DNA from 2 places in the Pseudoalteromonas sp. BSi20311 genome. Region 2 is predicted to be linked to the other one. Evidence: predicted binding sites of a transcription regulator. Region 2 holds the regulator's gene; the other holds the start of a gene.

Evidence for each region. The regulator sigma-54, encoded in region 2, starts transcription at its own class of promoters, with help from an activator protein. The targets are predictions, from matches to a motif close to GTTGGCACGNNNNTNGNNT.
Region 1: P20311_RS03800 (PA2169 family four-helix-bundle protein) is a predicted target of sigma-54. The motif match lies at 4,828-4,846, and genes of this name have one in related genera.

Annotation. Positions count from the first base shown of each region.
Region 1 is NZ_BADU01000039.1:49,278-57,622, forward strand. It holds gene P20311_RS03790 (FecR family protein) at 1-972, shown strand, start outside; gene P20311_RS03795 (TonB-dependent siderophore receptor) at 982-4,014, shown strand; gene P20311_RS03800 (PA2169 family four-helix-bundle protein) at 4,346-4,789, opposite strand; gene P20311_RS03805 (LysR family transcriptional regulator) at 4,961-5,899, opposite strand; gene aceK (bifunctional isocitrate dehydrogenase kinase/phosphatase) at 5,916-7,634, opposite strand; gene P20311_RS03815 (DUF4124 domain-containing protein) at 7,818-8,309, opposite strand.
Region 2 is NZ_BADU01000188.1:38,847-47,191, reverse strand. It holds gene P20311_RS18020 (KpsF/GutQ family sugar-phosphate isomerase) at 1-732, shown strand, start outside; gene kdsC (3-deoxy-manno-octulosonate-8-phosphatase KdsC) at 733-1,284, shown strand; gene lptC (LPS export ABC transporter periplasmic protein LptC) at 1,281-1,835, shown strand; gene lptA (lipopolysaccharide transport periplasmic protein LptA) at 1,825-2,364, shown strand; gene lptB (LPS export ABC transporter ATP-binding protein) at 2,361-3,086, shown strand; gene P20311_RS17995 (RNA polymerase factor sigma-54) at 3,421-4,920, shown strand; gene hpf (ribosome hibernation promoting factor) at 4,947-5,234, shown strand; gene ptsN (PTS IIA-like nitrogen regulatory protein PtsN) at 5,239-5,691, shown strand; gene rapZ (RNase adapter RapZ) at 5,711-6,553, shown strand; gene P20311_RS17975 (HPr family phosphocarrier protein) at 6,571-6,843, shown strand; gene mgtE (magnesium transporter) at 6,950-8,308, shown strand.

The DNA of each region.
Region 1 (8,345 bases), on a different contig from region 2:
TTTAAACTATGGATGCTACAAAGCACCGCTCATCAAAATGCGGTATATGAGTTAGCGCAACTGTGGGACGACTTAAGTGTGCTTAACGAACTTAGCGTATTGTTTCCTAATAAACACTCAGCTGGCATTAAAACCAAGCCTGCCTATGTATATGGTATTGCAGCAAGTATTATTGCAGCCTTAATGATGTGCAGCTATTTTTTGATAAACATTGATAGCAACTTTAACCAAAATTTAGCTAAAGTAAATTATACAAAAATTTATAAAACAAAGGTTGGCGAGCAAGCAACCTATGTTTTACCAGATGGCACAATAGTTCAGCTTAATACCAATAGTTCATTGGAAGTAGCTTATAGCCAAGGGCGCAGACAGTTATTACTAAGCCGTGGGGAAGGACGTTTTAACGTAGCTAAAGATGCATCACGACCATTTAGTGTGATGGCGGGTGACAAAAGCTTTACCGCACTTGGTACAGTCTTTAATGTGCAGCGCAATACCTCATCAGATCTCGAGTTGGTAGTCACTGAAGGTAAAGTGATGATCACCGATCCTAGCGTTGCCGTTAATACTGACGATTTTAAAGCGTATCAGCAAGCTGATAACAGCAATCACGAAATCCGCCAGATCAATGCCAATATAGTGATATCGGGTGAAAAAGCTATTATTGAACAGAGCGTAACTAAACCAATTACACAATTATCGGTTGATGACGTACAACGCGATTTAGCATGGCAAAATGGCATGTTGATATTCAATGGCGAGCAACTGGTTGATGCCTTAAACGAAGTTAGCCGTTATACCGCCACGCGATTTGAACTGTCATCTGATGAATTAGCGCGTATTAAAGTGGCTGGCGTGTTTAAAGCGGGTGATGTCGCAGGGCTTTTAGAGAGCTTACAAAATAATTTTTCAATTGAGCATGAGCGTTTAGGCGAGCATGTTGTTAGTTTAAAATATCAAAAAAAGTCATAGGTAATGGTAATGAAAATCACGCCATTGTTAATCAATGTTACTCATAAGGGTTTAAAAAGTAATTTAAAGATTAAAAAAATGATAAAAACCTATAGAGGATTTTTGTTTGCTAACTGTTTATATAAGTTGCGCAGTAACCATATGTGTTATTTAAGCCCGTTGGGACTCGTTGCACCGCTGTTTTTTAGTATCAGTGTGCACGCGAGTCAAACTGAGGGGCAAATGATGCAGTTTGATATAAAAGCGCAACGAGCAGACAAAGCCTTAATTGAATTTGCCAAGCAAACTGAACAAACAGTGGTTTTTTCGTACGAACTTGCTAAACAGTACCAGGCAAATTCGTTATATGGATTTTATTCTCAACTCGATGCGTTAAACGCATTGTTAGCTGAGACTGAGCTCGATGCGGTTGTTGATCAAAATGGTTTACTGAGTATTAAACTCAAACAAATCAATAGGAAAGATAACAACATGATGAAGCTTTCAGGAGTTAGTGCTGCTGTATTACCTGCTTTACTTGCAGTTAATTCACAAGGAATAAATGCCGCTGAACAAAGCGCAGAACAAAACATCGAAAAAATTGCTATTGTAGGTAGTCGTGTCGCAGGACGCTCAGTTGAAGACTTACCTGTCCCCGTTGATATTTTAAGTGCAGAAGCACTCGAAAATACCGGTCAAACTGAAGTTGGCCGCATGCTTCAAGCTATCGCACCTTCTTTTAACTTTTCAAGTTCATCTATTAGTGATGGTACTGATGCATTAAGACCCGCAACCTTACGTGGCCTTGGCCCGGATCAAACATTGGTATTGATCAATGGTAAGCGTCGTCATCAAGCCAGTATTATCCACATTAATACTTCTGTTGGTCGTGGTACTGCGGGTACTGACATGAATGCGATTCCAGCCTCAGCCATTAAACGTATTGAAGTACTGCGCGACGGCGCTGCGGCTCAATATGGTTCGGATGCAATTGCCGGTGTTATTAATATCGTGCTAAAAGATGGCAGCGAAGGTGGTAAAGCGGCCGTTAACTACGGTGAGTACTCTGAAGGTGATGGCGAAACCGTTAATATCGACTTTAATAAAGGCTTTGCTTTAGGTGATAACGGTTATTTAAATACAACTATTAACTACCGTGATCGTGCACCAACTAACCGTGCAGGCCTTCATGGCTCATGTCAGTTCTATGGCTGTACTGAACTTTCTGATGGTACCTTGCTTGCAGGTGATCCACGCGAATTAACCGCACCGCGTGATACATTCAGAATTGGTGATGCTGATTCACAACAATTTGGTTTAACAGTTAACACCGGCTACGAATTAGGAGCGGGTGAACTATACGGTTTTATTACCTATTCAACTCGTGATAACGAATCAGCAGCATTTTTCCGCCATAATGCTAATGCAGGTGGTAACCCGGTACTTCAAGATGGCGATGCAACTATCCCAGCTGGTTTTTTACCTAAAATAAACACCACGATTGACGATATTTCATATAACTTTGGTTATAAAACTGAATTTGATAACGACTCAAGCTTAGACTTATCGTACACCTATGGTGAAAACAGTATTGACTACACGACTAGCGATACTATTAACGGCTCTTACGCGAATTTTTTACGTTATGATCAAGGCCTAAGTGCAGCAGATATTCGCGCCACGATTCCACGTCAAGGTTACGCTTATGGCATGGAGCTATCACTGCAAACGATTAATCTTGATTTTACTCAAAATTTCGATGATTACTCATTGGCAATGGGTGCTGAAATTCGTACCGATGAGTACCGAATTTTAGAGGGTAGTGAATACGCATATCGTGATTACGATACCAACAACGGTGTTAATATTTATGATGGACTAAGCGGTGGTGTTGGCAGCGAAAACGCATCCGGTGGCACACAAGGCTTTGGTGGTTCATCGCCAGCATCGTCGGTTGATGAGTCCCGTGATGTGATCTCGTTTTACTTAGACGCTGAAGCTTACGTTATTGAAGATGTGATTATCTCAGGGGCGTTACGTTACGACAATTACAAAGGGTTTGGCGATACAGTTAATTTTAAACTAGCCGGTAACTGGTCAGTAACCGAAGATATTTCACTTCGTGGTGCGCTAAGCTCAGGCTTTAGAGCACCTTCAATGCAACAGTTGTATTTTAACAACATCAGCACACAGTTTGTTGTAGGCCCTAATGGTAACTTAGTGGCTGAAGAAGTGGGTACCTTTAGAAACGACTCAACCCTTGCCCAAAGTTTAGGTATTCCTAAGCTCACAGAAGAGAAATCTCAAAACCGTAGTTTAGGTATCGTTTATAACGTAAGCGATAATATTAATGTAACCCTAGATTACTACTCAATCGATATTGACGATCGTATTGTAATTAGTAATCGCTTAGGTAAAGGCTTATCAAGCAGCCTTGATGCCGCGTTACTGAGCTCGGGTGCAGGTGCAGGGCAGTTTTTCTTAAATGGCGCTGACACTGAGACACAAGGTATCGACTTTGTGGCTACATGGAATACAGAAGGCCTAGGTGGCACGCTTGATTTTACTTTAGCGGCTAACTTTACCGAAACCGATGTGGTGTCTCTATTTACACCAGCAGGCTCTGGCCTTGAAACCGTGCCAGTCGATGATGTGTTTTCTGATCAAGAAATTTCTATTATTGAAGAATGGCAACCAGAAGATCGAATTAACTTAAGTGCACTTTATCGTCGCGACGACTGGACCGTAAACCTATCGCTTAACCGTTTTGGTGAGTACACAGTTGAAGATGGCGGCCGCCAGACTTACGGTGCTGAAATTTTAACGGATATTAAAGTAAACTATTTTGTGACTGATGATTTATCGGTAAATATTGGCGCAAATAACTTATTTGATGTTTACCCAGATGAAAACACCATAGGTAATTCACGTTCAGGCACAATTGTGGATGCTCAAGGTAATACTATTGTCAGCAGTGACGGGGTATTTAAGTACTCACGTCGTTCAGCGCCATTTGGCTTTAATGGTGCTTACTACTACGTAGGCGCAGAGTACCGCTTTTAATAAGGGTCTGTTGACCTTTTTGGATTAAAATTTGTTCAAACTAGGAGCGGTTTAATCGCGGCGCGAGGTTTGTAACCTAGTGGGCTAAGTAAAAACCGAGCAACAAAGAGTAAATCGCCCCTAGGCAGAACCCTTCGGGCAGCGCCTGTGTGGTATTGATGCAGCGTTATCGCCTATTTATGGGGAATAACCACACCACATAGGCTCTGTCTTGCCTAAATACCAAACAGACTGCTGCAAATTCAACCTTAAAAGGTAAACAGACCCTAATAACTCTCCTATTGTTATTTAACAACCAAAGGGCCGTCAGGCCCTTTTATCGTTTTTAAACTTAATGTTTTTGCATTTTACTCATTTCTGCATGGCAGCTTTGCATGGTAAGTAATACCTTTGATAGCGCAGCTTCACAGTCGTGGGACTGAGGCTTTTTCAACGCTATTTTTATTTCTTCTAAGGTTTTATCTTCCACTTCCTCAAGCTCTTTAACGTATATTTGATCGTTATCGTTAGTAAATTTACTGATCAAAGCGGTGAATGCTTGGCGTGCTTCTACAACAAACGACGAGCCATCTTCGCGTTCACCCTGCTGATTAATTGCATAAGGTTGTAAACTCTCCACACAGACTTTACGCGCGTCAATCATACGTTGAAATAGGGCACCTATTGCGGGGTCTTGTATTTTATCTTGTGCTTTTTGGTAAAAGTCGATGCCGCTATTCATTACTTGGATAATGTCGGTAATATGATTTATTTCTTGTCCTTGATGGGTGCTCATAATAATGACCTCTGTTAATTTAAAATACAGTCATTACCAAGCAAGCGCTATTCCAAACAAGCTTTATTTTTAAGTTTTTGTATTTTATGGCTTTTAATTGTTTTTGACGGGGAGGAAGGCTTGCTAACCAAGCGCTAGCAAGCAAATTTTACATAAAGGTATGTAAGAAGGTTATTTTAGCTCATCCGCTACTTCAGCTACTTTTTGGCGTAACCAAATATGGCTAGCATCTCTGTGTAATAAAGGGCTCCATATCATATCAAGTTCAAATGGCGGAATAGGAAAGGGTGGCTCAAGTATTTTAAGCCCAGGATCGTCTACATAAATATTAGCTGCCTTTGAGGGCAAAGTCGCAACTAGGTTTTTCTCTTTCGCTAAATGAATAGCGACATGGTAGTTACGAGTAAAAGTGGCAATATTTCGGTGTTTACCAAAATGCGCCAGTGCTTCGTCAACCCAGCCCAGCTTTTGCACATCTTTAGGATCCATCCCTACACCCACACCAAAACCTGTCTTACTTACCCAAATGTGGCGAGCTTTTAAATAGCTGTCTAGACTAAAGTTTTCAATAATAGGGTTGTCGGATTTGACTAAACAGCAAAAGCTATCTTTCCAAATACGTTTATGATGAAACGACTGTGGTAAATTTTCAAAGCGGTTAATCGCCATATCTACTTTACCGTTTTCAACATCGTGAAAGGTTACATCACTGGGAGTTAAAATATCTAAGGTGGTGTCGGGCGCTTCTTCGTGTAGTTTACCTAATAAACGCGGTGCCATGGTACTGGCTGCGTAATCACTGGCCATGATCCTAAATACCCGTTTGCTTTGTTTAGCATCGAACTCACGATTAGGTGCCAGTGTTTCTTCAAGGGTCATCAAAATACCACGAATGACAGGCTGTAGCTCAATAGCACGCTCGGTCGGTACCATGCCATCGCTGGTACGTACTAAAATAGGATCATTAAAAAGGTTTCGTAGGCGTTTAAGTCCGTTACTCATGGCCGGTTGAGTAATACTAAGCTGGTTTGCAGCACGAGTAACATTACATTCGCGCAGTAATGTATCGAGGTAAACCAGTAAATTTAAATCTATTTTACTTATATTCATTGTGTGTCCTTAACGTTTACCAATAATGGATAAAACGTTGTGCTGTAGGATAGGGATAAATATGACTCACCTTTCCATTTTTTATATTTTGTTGTGCTTGTTTCCAAAAGTTCACATCAAGTAATTCAGGGTGCGTGCTAGTTAAAAATTGTTTATATGTTGGGTTAGGCATTACAAAAGTACATAGCTGCTCTGGAAATACATCTTGAGGAGCAACCGAGTAACTTTGTTCGTCCATTAAATAATCGTCATAACTTTTTGCTTTGGGTAGTGCTCTAAAGTTCATGTCTGTTAAATATTGCACTTCGTCGTAATCGTAAAAAATAATACGTTTGTGCTTACTTACACCAAAGTTCTTTAACAACATGTCACCGGGGAAAATATTCACGGCAATCATTTCTTTGAGTGCTTGACCATACTCTTCTATGGCATCGGCGGCACTTTTTTCATCTGCATTTTCTAAAAACAGATTAAGCGGTGTCATGCGTCTTTCAATATATAAATGTTTTATAATTAACCAGTCACCTTCAATAACCATTGATGATCCAATGGTTTTATGTAACTGCGCTAACAAGTTACTATCAAAACGCGCTAAAGGAAATACGACGTTTGAATACTCTATAGTGTCGGCCATTCGCCCTACACGGTCGTGGCTTTTAACCAATTGATAGCGTTTTAATACGGTATCGCGACCAAATGGCTTACTTTCACCAAATTTATCTTTGATGACTTTAAATACATAGCCAAATGAGGGCAGAGTAAATACCATCATCACCATACCTGGGGTGCCAGGTGCAATGGTAAATTCGTCATTAGAATGGGTTAAATGATTCAAAAACTCACGGTAAAACTCAGTTTTTCCTTGTTTATGAAAACCAATCGCATTGTAAAGCTCGGCTAAGGTTTTATTCGGCATCAGTTGGTTTAAAAACCGCACTAACGCGGAAGGGGCGTGAGTTTCTACCATAAAGTAAGCGCGTGCAAAGCCAAAAATAACCCGCATTTGCGACGACTTAGTCAGCAGGGCATCAAGATATAACCCCTGATCTTCATGGTGAAGTACCGCAATGATAAAAGGTTGAACGCCACTTTGCGATACAACACGCCCTACAATATACGCGGCTTTATTGCGGTAGAACGGCGTGTGTAATATATCAAAACGCATTTGCCAATGCTGGTGGTGAGTATCGGGGGCCTGCTTATAAAACGCTTTAACTAATAAACGAATATCGCGCTCAAGATTGACAAAATCGGCTTTAAAATCAAAGTGGTTAATGATTCGTTTAATGGTTGGTTTTAAACCGTCCACTACAGGGAAGTAGCTTCTGTATTCAGCTTCTACAGGCACTGAAGGCGCATCTTTGAGTGTTGCTTCAACAAAAATAAAATCGTTATGGAAATAGCGGCGGTGGTACAGGCGGCAAAATACGGAGTTATAAAATGTCTCAGCAAGCTCAGCTTGCGGATGAAAACATAAAAAATGCTGGTAAATTTTCTTTACTTCAAGCCATAAGCTTTCGTTTAGCTGGTCTGTTTGCTGGCGTTCACGTAAGGTTTTTGTGGTTTCGTTAACCCGATCATCGTAATAACTAATACGCAAGCGGCTAATATCATTAATTGCTTGCCAATCTCTTTTAGCAAACGCATAGGGCGCTTTTGCTGTTGTTCTTTGAAACAGCAAGTAATGTTTTTTAAATCCGGTTAAAATTAATTCAGCAATTTGGCGTGGTTGCATCAGTACTCCTTAATTGACGCCTTTAGGTGTTTAGCAAAGTGCAGGTGGATACCATTTAAATTGTAAAAGGTGGTTAAAAGAAGTTGCACCACTAAACACGCATTAGAGTTCGAACTCTACGGTTGTTAAGGGTATGTTATTTTATGTTTAAAACCAAGCTAATTAAGATGATATTTATTTAAGTTAATTAGTGGCTGATTGGTAGGCATCAATCTTTTTTTGTAATTTTTTAATTCGCTTTTCAATCAACTTTTTATCTTTTTTATATTGCTTATCTAAGCTTTTTTGTGTCTTTTTAATATCTTTACTAATTCGTTTTTTGTCTTCCGCACTCAATATATGATTTAAGCGCTGTTGTTGCTTAAAATCAGCTCTGTCTTTTTCTCGTGTAAGAATGGCGAGTTTATGCTGGTTACTGCGCAGCTCTGCCTCTAAGTTGGTAATTATGGTGTCGCGTTCAAGTTCGTTTAACTGCTGGGTGTAGTTTATTTCTTCACCTGTCTGTTTAGGCTCAGTGGAAGTTATTTTATGCATGGTTGCATTGTTACTACAGGGAAATTGTGAAAATGTCGTTCCTTTTGGAGTAACGCATTTGTAGTAGGTGGTTTGAGCTAATGCGAAAGGGCTAAAACAAAAAAGGCAGACAATAATGATCAGATTAATAACGTTGAACATAATGATTATCCTTTGCATATTCTGATCGAGTTAATA
Region 2 (8,345 bases):
AGTCATGGTGATTTAGGTATGATCACCGCCAGTGATGTAGTTATGCTTATTTCTAACTCTGGCGAAACCAGTGAAGTGCTTAATATTATTCCGGTATTAAAACGCATTGGCGCTAAAATGATTGCTATGACAGGTAACGAAACGTCAACTATGGCAACATTGGCAAATGTGCATGTGTGTATTAAAGTTGAACAAGAAGCCTGCTCATTAGGCCTAGCGCCAACGGCAAGTACCACGGCAACACTCGCTATGGGTGATGCAATGGCAGTCGCATTATTGGAAGCCCGTGGCTTTACCGCAGATGATTTTGCTCTGTCGCATCCAGGTGGCAGTTTAGGCAAACGCTTACTGCTAACCTTAAAAGATGTAATGCACAGCGGTATTCACACGCCTATTATTAATGAAACGCAAACCATTAAAGACGCCCTAATTGAAATGTCAGCCAAAGGGCTTGGCATGACCGCTATTATAGATGGTAACCAACAATTATCTGGTTTGTTTACCGATGGTGATTTACGTCGTATTTTAGAGCAACGTGTTGATATACACAGCACAGAAATTAATGTTGTGATGACTAAATCATGCACAACAGCCACACAAGACATGCTCGCGGCTGAAGCACTGAACATTATGGAACAAAAACGTATTAATGGTTTAATTGTGATTAATGAGCATAATCAGCCCATTGGCGCACTAAATATGCAAGACTTACTAAAAGCGGGAGTGCTATAAATGCAGTTTGAAGATCTTTACCAACCGTTAAGTGATGATGCAAAAGCGCGCGCCAAAAAAATAAAATTATTAATTTGCGACATTGATGGTGTGTTTTCTGATGGGCGTATTTATCTTGGCAACCAAGGTGAAGAGCTCAAAGCATTTAATACCAAAGACGGATTTGGCATTAAAGCCCTTATTAATAGTGGTTTTGAAGTTGCCGTGATCACAGGTCGTCACTCACAAATAGTTCAACAACGTATGAGTAGCTTAACCGTACAACATATATACCAAGGCCAAGAAGACAAACTCATCGCCTATCAAGAATTAAAACAAAAATTAGCGCTTAGCGATGAGCAAATTGCCTACATAGGCGACGATGGCCCTGATATGCCGGTAATGGAAAAAGTCGGGTTTGCAGTAGCCGTGAACGACGCCCACCCGCTGATTAAACGCTTATCGCATTATGTTACTCAGCTGCCTGGCGGCTTTGGCGCAGTGAGAGAACTAACAGACTTACTAATGCTTGAAAACAATAAGCCACTTACCAGCCAAGGAACCAGTTCATGAATGTAGCGCGCATTATACTGAGCGTTTTATTCATAAGCTGTATGGTTTGGCTTTGGTATCCTTACTTTACTCAAGTAGATATTGTTGCGGATGAACAAACTCAAGTTATTGCTAAACCCGATTATACCGCGATTGAGCTAAAACAAACCGCTTATAATGATCAAGGTAAAGTAAGCCATAAAGTGACTGCGGTAAAAATGGAGTTATATCAACAACTCGGTTTTACCTTTTTTGAAAAACCTATATTTACGTTATATAACGAACAGCAAACATGGCGTATTAACGCTGATGAAGCCACCCTCTACGACGATCGGCAACTGGTGTTAGAGGGTAATGTGAAAGCGCTAAATTTAGTCGATAACGCCATGATCGATACGATCACAGCCGATAGCATCAATGTAGATATAAAACTACTGACTATGCAGTCACAGCAGCCAGTCGTTATTACAGGACCTAATTTAAAAATCATCGGTAAAGGCCTTGAAGCCGATTTAAAAACCGAAGTGATTAAACTTATTAACCATACGCGAACCCTATATTATGACCAATAACCTATTTAAAATTTTAATTGTTCCTTCACTACTGATTGCATTTCATAGCCATGCAGAGGAAACCGTTGAAGCCCCTGCGGCTAATCAAATTTCAATTAGTGCTGACAGACAGGAAGGTCAATTAAAAGAAAACGTGGGCATTTTTGAGAAAAATGTTGAAATTATTCATGGTAATCGCCGCATTACCGCCGATCGTTTAGAAGTACATAAACGTGATGACTTAGGCGAGAATAAGCAACTTTTAATTGCCACAGGTAGCCCTGCTTACTTTGAAGAAACACAAGCTGATGGCACCATCATGAGCGCCAGTGCCAATGAAGTTCGCTATGATGTATCGCAACGTTTTTTAACCTTAATCGGTGATGCCAGTATCGCTCAAGCAGGTCAAAAAATTACCGCTAAAAGTATCACCTACGATATAGAGCAGCAGTTGATTAGCGCAGAAAAAGATGAAAATTCAACCGATCGTGTACACACCATTTTGGTGCCTGTTGAAAACAAAAAAGAAGACGATAAAGGCCAACCATGAGCACATTAAAAGCAGAGCTATTAGCAAAAAGCTATAAAGGCCGTGAAGTGGTGAAAAATGTTGGCCTAGAAGTCGAAGCTGGCAGTATTGTCGGTTTACTTGGCCCCAATGGCGCAGGTAAAACCACGACCTTTTACATGATTGTAGGCCTTGTACCGAGCGATAAAGGTAAAATATCAATAGATGATCAAGATATCACTTTATTACCTATGCATAGCCGAGCTCGCTTAGGGATTGGTTACTTACCACAAGAATCATCGATTTTTAGAAAGCTGACGGTTTACCAAAACTTAATGGCTATTTTAGAAACACGTAAAGAGCTTAATAAACAACAGCGTGAAGATACCTTAAATAATTTACTTGATGAATTTAGCATTCAGCATATTCGTGACAGCCAAGGTATGGCTCTGTCAGGCGGTGAACGCCGCCGTGTTGAAATTGCCCGGGCATTAGCAGCAAATCCTAAATTTATACTATTGGACGAACCCTTTGCAGGGGTTGATCCTATCTCTGTATTAGATATTAAAAAGATCATAGAGCATCTTAAAAATCGAGGGATTGGCGTATTGATCACAGATCACAACGTACGCGAAACACTTGATGTTTGTGAAAAAGCCTACATAGTTTCTCATGGGGAGTTAATTGCATCAGGCACTCCAGATTACGTATTAAACGATAAAACAGTACGCGATGTTTATTTGGGCGAGCAGTTCAAGCTCTAATATTTGTGTTATTCCACTAAGCATCTGCTAAGATTAATTATACTTAGGTCTGTTGACCTTTCAAGGTTGAATTTGCAGCAGTCTGTTTGGTATTTAGGCAAGGCAGAGCCTATGTGATGTGGTATTCCCCATAAATAGGCGATAACGCAGCATCAATGCCAAACAGGCGCTGCCCTTCGGGTTCTGCCTAGGGACGATTTACTTTTTGTTGCTCGGTTTTGACTTAGCCCACTAGGTTACAAACCTCGCGCCGCGATTAAACCGCCCCTAGTTTGAACAAATTTTAATCCGTAAAGGTCAACAGACCGTAATTTAAAAGGATTGTTAGAGATAAATGAGGCAATCATTACAGCTGCGCATGGGCCAGCAACTTACAATGACTCCACAGTTGCAACAAGCAATTCGCTTATTGCAGCTCAGTACATTGGATCTCCAGCAAGAAATTCAAGAAGCGCTCGATAGCAATCCCTTGCTTGAAGTTGAAGAACAAGATTACAGCGAAGATGCTGCGGGTAAAAACGAACAAAAAGCCGATAACGATGAATCAACGCTAAGTACTTCAGCTGACGAAAAACCTAGCGAGTATGAGCAAGACAGCGGCGAAGCCATGAGCAAAGACACCATTAGCGATGATATGGCAATGGATGTTACATGGGATGAATACATGAGCGCAGCACCTGCCTCTTCATCGGGACCGATGCCTGAAGATGAATCAATTTATCAAGGCTCTTCAACTGAAACGCTGCATGAATATTTAATGTGGCAATTGCAACTGACGCCATTTAGTCCTACAGATGAAGCCATTGCGATTGCAATAGTAGAAGCCGTGGACGACTCAGGTATTTTAACCCTTAGCTGTGAAGAAATTTTAGAAAGCTTTAATCAAGAAAACGACGACGAAGATGAAGTTGAACTTGATGAAATAGAAGCGGTATTAAAGCGTATTCAATTATTTGATCCGGTAGGAATAGCCGCGCGTAGTTTACAAGAGTGCTTGTGTATTCAACTTAATCAGTTTGATAAAGACACGCCTTTTTTAAACGAAACAAAAATGATTTTAACCGATCATATTGATTTGCTGGCTGCACGTGATTATCGCACGTTAATGAAAAAAACTAAGCTCAAAGAAGATGAGCTTAAAGAGATCATGACGTTAATTCATACCCTTAGCCCAAAACCGGCGGACACTATTGTCAGAGAAGAGTCAGAGTATGTTATTCCTGATGTGTCGGTTAAAAAAATTAAAGGGCGTTGGGTGGTTGAACTAAACCCTGATAGCATGCCTAAAATTAGGGTAAACAGCCAATATGCGGCTATGTCACGTACTGTTAAATCAAGTGGTGATAGCCAGTTTATTCGCTCACACTTGCAAGAAGCAAAATGGTTTATAAAAAGTCTAGAAAGTAGAAACGACACGCTACTTAAAGTAACTAACTGTATTGTGCAACAGCAACAGGCCTTTTTTGAACATGGTCCTGAGGCAATGAAGCCTATGGTGCTTAATGATGTGGCAGAAATGGTAGAAATGCACGAATCGACTATTTCACGTGTTACTACGCAAAAATACATGCACACACCACGGGGTATTTTTGAGCTTAAATATTTCTTTTCAAGCCATGTAAGCACTGAAAACGGTGGCGAATGTTCATCAACAGCAATTCGCGCATTAATTAAAAAATTAATCGCAGCAGAAAACTCAGCTAAACCATTGAGTGATAGTAAAATTGCAGATATATTGGCAGAGCAAGGAATTAAAGTAGCAAGGAGAACTATTGCAAAATATCGCGAATCTCTAGCTATTCCCCCGTCGAATCAACGAAAAAGTTTGATTTAAGGCGTACAACAAAGAGGAAAATGTTTATGCAACTGAACTTAACTGGTCGCCATGTAGATATTACTGACTCGCTTAGAGACTACGTAAATAGTAAATTTGCAAAGCTGCAGAGGCACACTGATCACATAACGAATGTGCATGTTATTCTCGATGTAGAAAAACTAAACCAAAAAGCTGAAGCAACCGTTCATGTTAGTGGCGCTGAAATTTTTGCCTCTACTGAACATCAAGATATGTATGCCGCTATAGACTCGCTGATTGACAAGCTAGATCGTCAAGTAATTAAACACAAAGAGAAACTTGCTCGACACTAACACTATGAAACTAAGCTCACTTATCTGTCAGGACTGCAGTAAAGCTGCGGTCCTTTTTAATAGTAAAAAAAGAATTTTAGAATTTATCAGTGAATTGGCTCACAATAAACTGCCCTATTTAACCCAACAAGATATTCTCAACGCGTTAACCGCTAGAGAAAAGCTAGGGAGTACAGGTATAGGCCGAGGAATTGCAATTCCACATGGTCGTATGAGTGGTGCACAAGAGCCTCTTGCACTTATACTGGTGAGCGAAACGGCTATTAATTTTGATGCGATAGATAACCGACCGGTCGACATTTTTGTTGCCTTAATTGTCCCAGACGGTGACAATCAACAGCATTTAAAGACCTTAGCTACCATTGCAGATAAGCTCAACGAAAAAGAATTTTGTAAGCAATTACGGGCGGCAAAATCCGACAATGAGCTGTACCAAGTCATTGTCAGTCAACCGTAGTAACAATAAAGGGTGATAAATGGAATTAATAATTATAAGTGGTCGCTCAGGTTCTGGTAAATCTGTTGCGTTACGGGTTGTTGAGGATTTAGGTTATTATTGTGTAGATAATATTCCTTTAAATTTATTACCATCTCTTGTTCGTAGTGTTTCCGACAGCTACAACAAAATTGCCGTAAGTGTTGATGTGCGTAACTTACCTAAAGAGCAGCAACAGTTTAATGAAATCATTGAATATTTACCTGGTTTCACTAAACCAACGGTGTTTTATTTAGACAGTGACGATCAAACATTAATTAAACGCTTTTCGGAAACTAGGCGTCTTCACCCTCTTTCGATTGACTCACTGCCGCTTGATTTAGCAATAAAAAAAGAAAAACAACTACTGGATGTTTTGATCAATCATGCTGATCATATGATTGATACCACTGATTTAAGTGTGCATCAGCTGGCTGAGTCTATCCGTGAAAAAATACTCGGTAAAAAAGACAAACAACTGATCATTACCTTTGAGTCATTTGGTTTTAAGCACGGTATACCCAAAGAAGCAGATTACGTATTCGATGCCCGATTTTTACCAAACCCGCATTGGGAGCCTGAACTTAAGCCACTCACAGGGCTAGATCAACCGGTAAAAGACTACCTAGCCAGCCACAGCATAGTACAAAAATTTACATGGCAAATTCAAACCTTTGTACAAACATGGTTGCCGCATTTAGAAAGAAATAACCGCAGCTATTTGACCATAGCCATAGGTTGTACTGGTGGACAACACCGTTCTGTTTACTTAGCGCAAACTATAGGTGAAAGTTTTGCAATGAGTCATCCTAATGTAAAAATTCGTCACAGAGAACAAGAATAACATCAAAGAGAATAGTAATGCGGTTAGAAAACACATTTTTAATAAAAAACAAGTTAGGCCTGCATGCCAGAGCAGCTACGGTGCTGGCACAGCTTTCTGTGCAATTTGATGCCTCAATCACGTTATTTCAAGACGATAAACAAGCCGCTGGCGACAGTGTATTAGCACTTATGTTACTCGAAAGCAGTCAAGGCAAAGAAGTTAAGGTAGTATGTGAAGGCCCTGACGCAGAGCCTGCACTTAATGCAATTGGTGAGCTCATTGACCAACGATTTAATGAGCAAGAGTAATCCTGCTTATAAGCTAAGGTTAATAGTGGTTGAGGTAGTTTACTGATATAAAGTAAGATAAAGCGATACCCCATCATCGTGTAATAAAATTTAATTAAGGACGCCAATGCCTGAAGCTTTAGAACAAGATATTCCACTACAACAACTAAAACAGGTGACTAAGTCACTAAATAGTGGTCAATTTGTTCAAGTTAGGCGCATGCTAGCAAAAACGGCACCTTGTGATACCGCACTTCTTTTAGAATCATCTCCCCATAAAATTCGTCGTATGCTCTGGCAACTGGTTGATCCTGATGTACAGGGTGATGTACTTGAAGAGCTCTCTGAAGACGTACGTTTGGGCATTATTGCGCAAATGGCACCTGAGCACATTGCTGCTGCAACAGAAGACATGGGCCATGATGATTTAGGGGAAGTACTACGTAGCCTACCAGACACCGTATATAAAGACGTTGTTAGCGCTATGGATATTCAAGATAGAGAGCGTGCAACACAAGCTCTATCTTACCAAGAGCGCTCTGCTGGCGCCTTGATGAATATAGATACCGTAACTATTCGCCCTGATGTAACTCTAGATGTTGTACTACGTTATATTCGCTTACGCGGTGAACTGCCAGAGGGCACCGATGACTTATACGTTGTAGATAAACATAACTGTTTTTTAGGCGCCTTATCGCTGAGCACTTTATTAACTAATCCCCCTGAAAAAATTGTTCAGGATTTAATGGATGAAGAGTGTGAATCTATTCCTATTTCTATGGATGAAAGCGAAGTAGCGCAACTATTTGAACGGCATAACTGGATATCGGCACCAGTTGTCGATGACAACGCGCATTTGCTTGGTCGTATTACTATTGATGATATCGTTGATGTTATCCGTGAAGATGCAGAGCATAGCTTATTAAGCTTAGCGGGTCTTGATGATGAAGAAGATACCTTTGCGCCGGTCTTAAAAAGCTCTAAAAAGCGCTCAATTTGGCTAGGTGTAAACTTACTAACTGCATTGCTGGCTGCAATTGTGGCGAGCTTTTTCGAAAACACCTTAGCTATATTACCAATTCTTGCTGTGCTCAATGGCATTGTCCCGTCAATGGGTGGGGTTGCAGGCAGCCAAACCTTAACTTTGGTTATTCGCGGTATCGCGGTGGGCCATATCAACCAAACTAACCAACGTTTTTTATTATTAAAAGAACTCGCTATCGGCGCGATTAACGGTATGGTTTGGTCTATCCTAATTGCCGGTGTCGTTGCGCTTTGGCAATGGGATTTCAAACTCGGTGGTGTTTTAGCGTTTGCTATGTTTATGAATTTAGTTGCAGCAGGTATTGCGGGTGCTAGTATTCCACTATTGCTTAAAAAAATGAAAATAGATCCAGCACTGGCAGGCAGTGTGGTACTAACCACAGTAACTGATATTGTTGGTATATTTGCCTTCTTAGGTACTGCGACTTGGTTATTGATTTAATCTTTTTATAAACGTTTATAAACAAAAACACCGCATC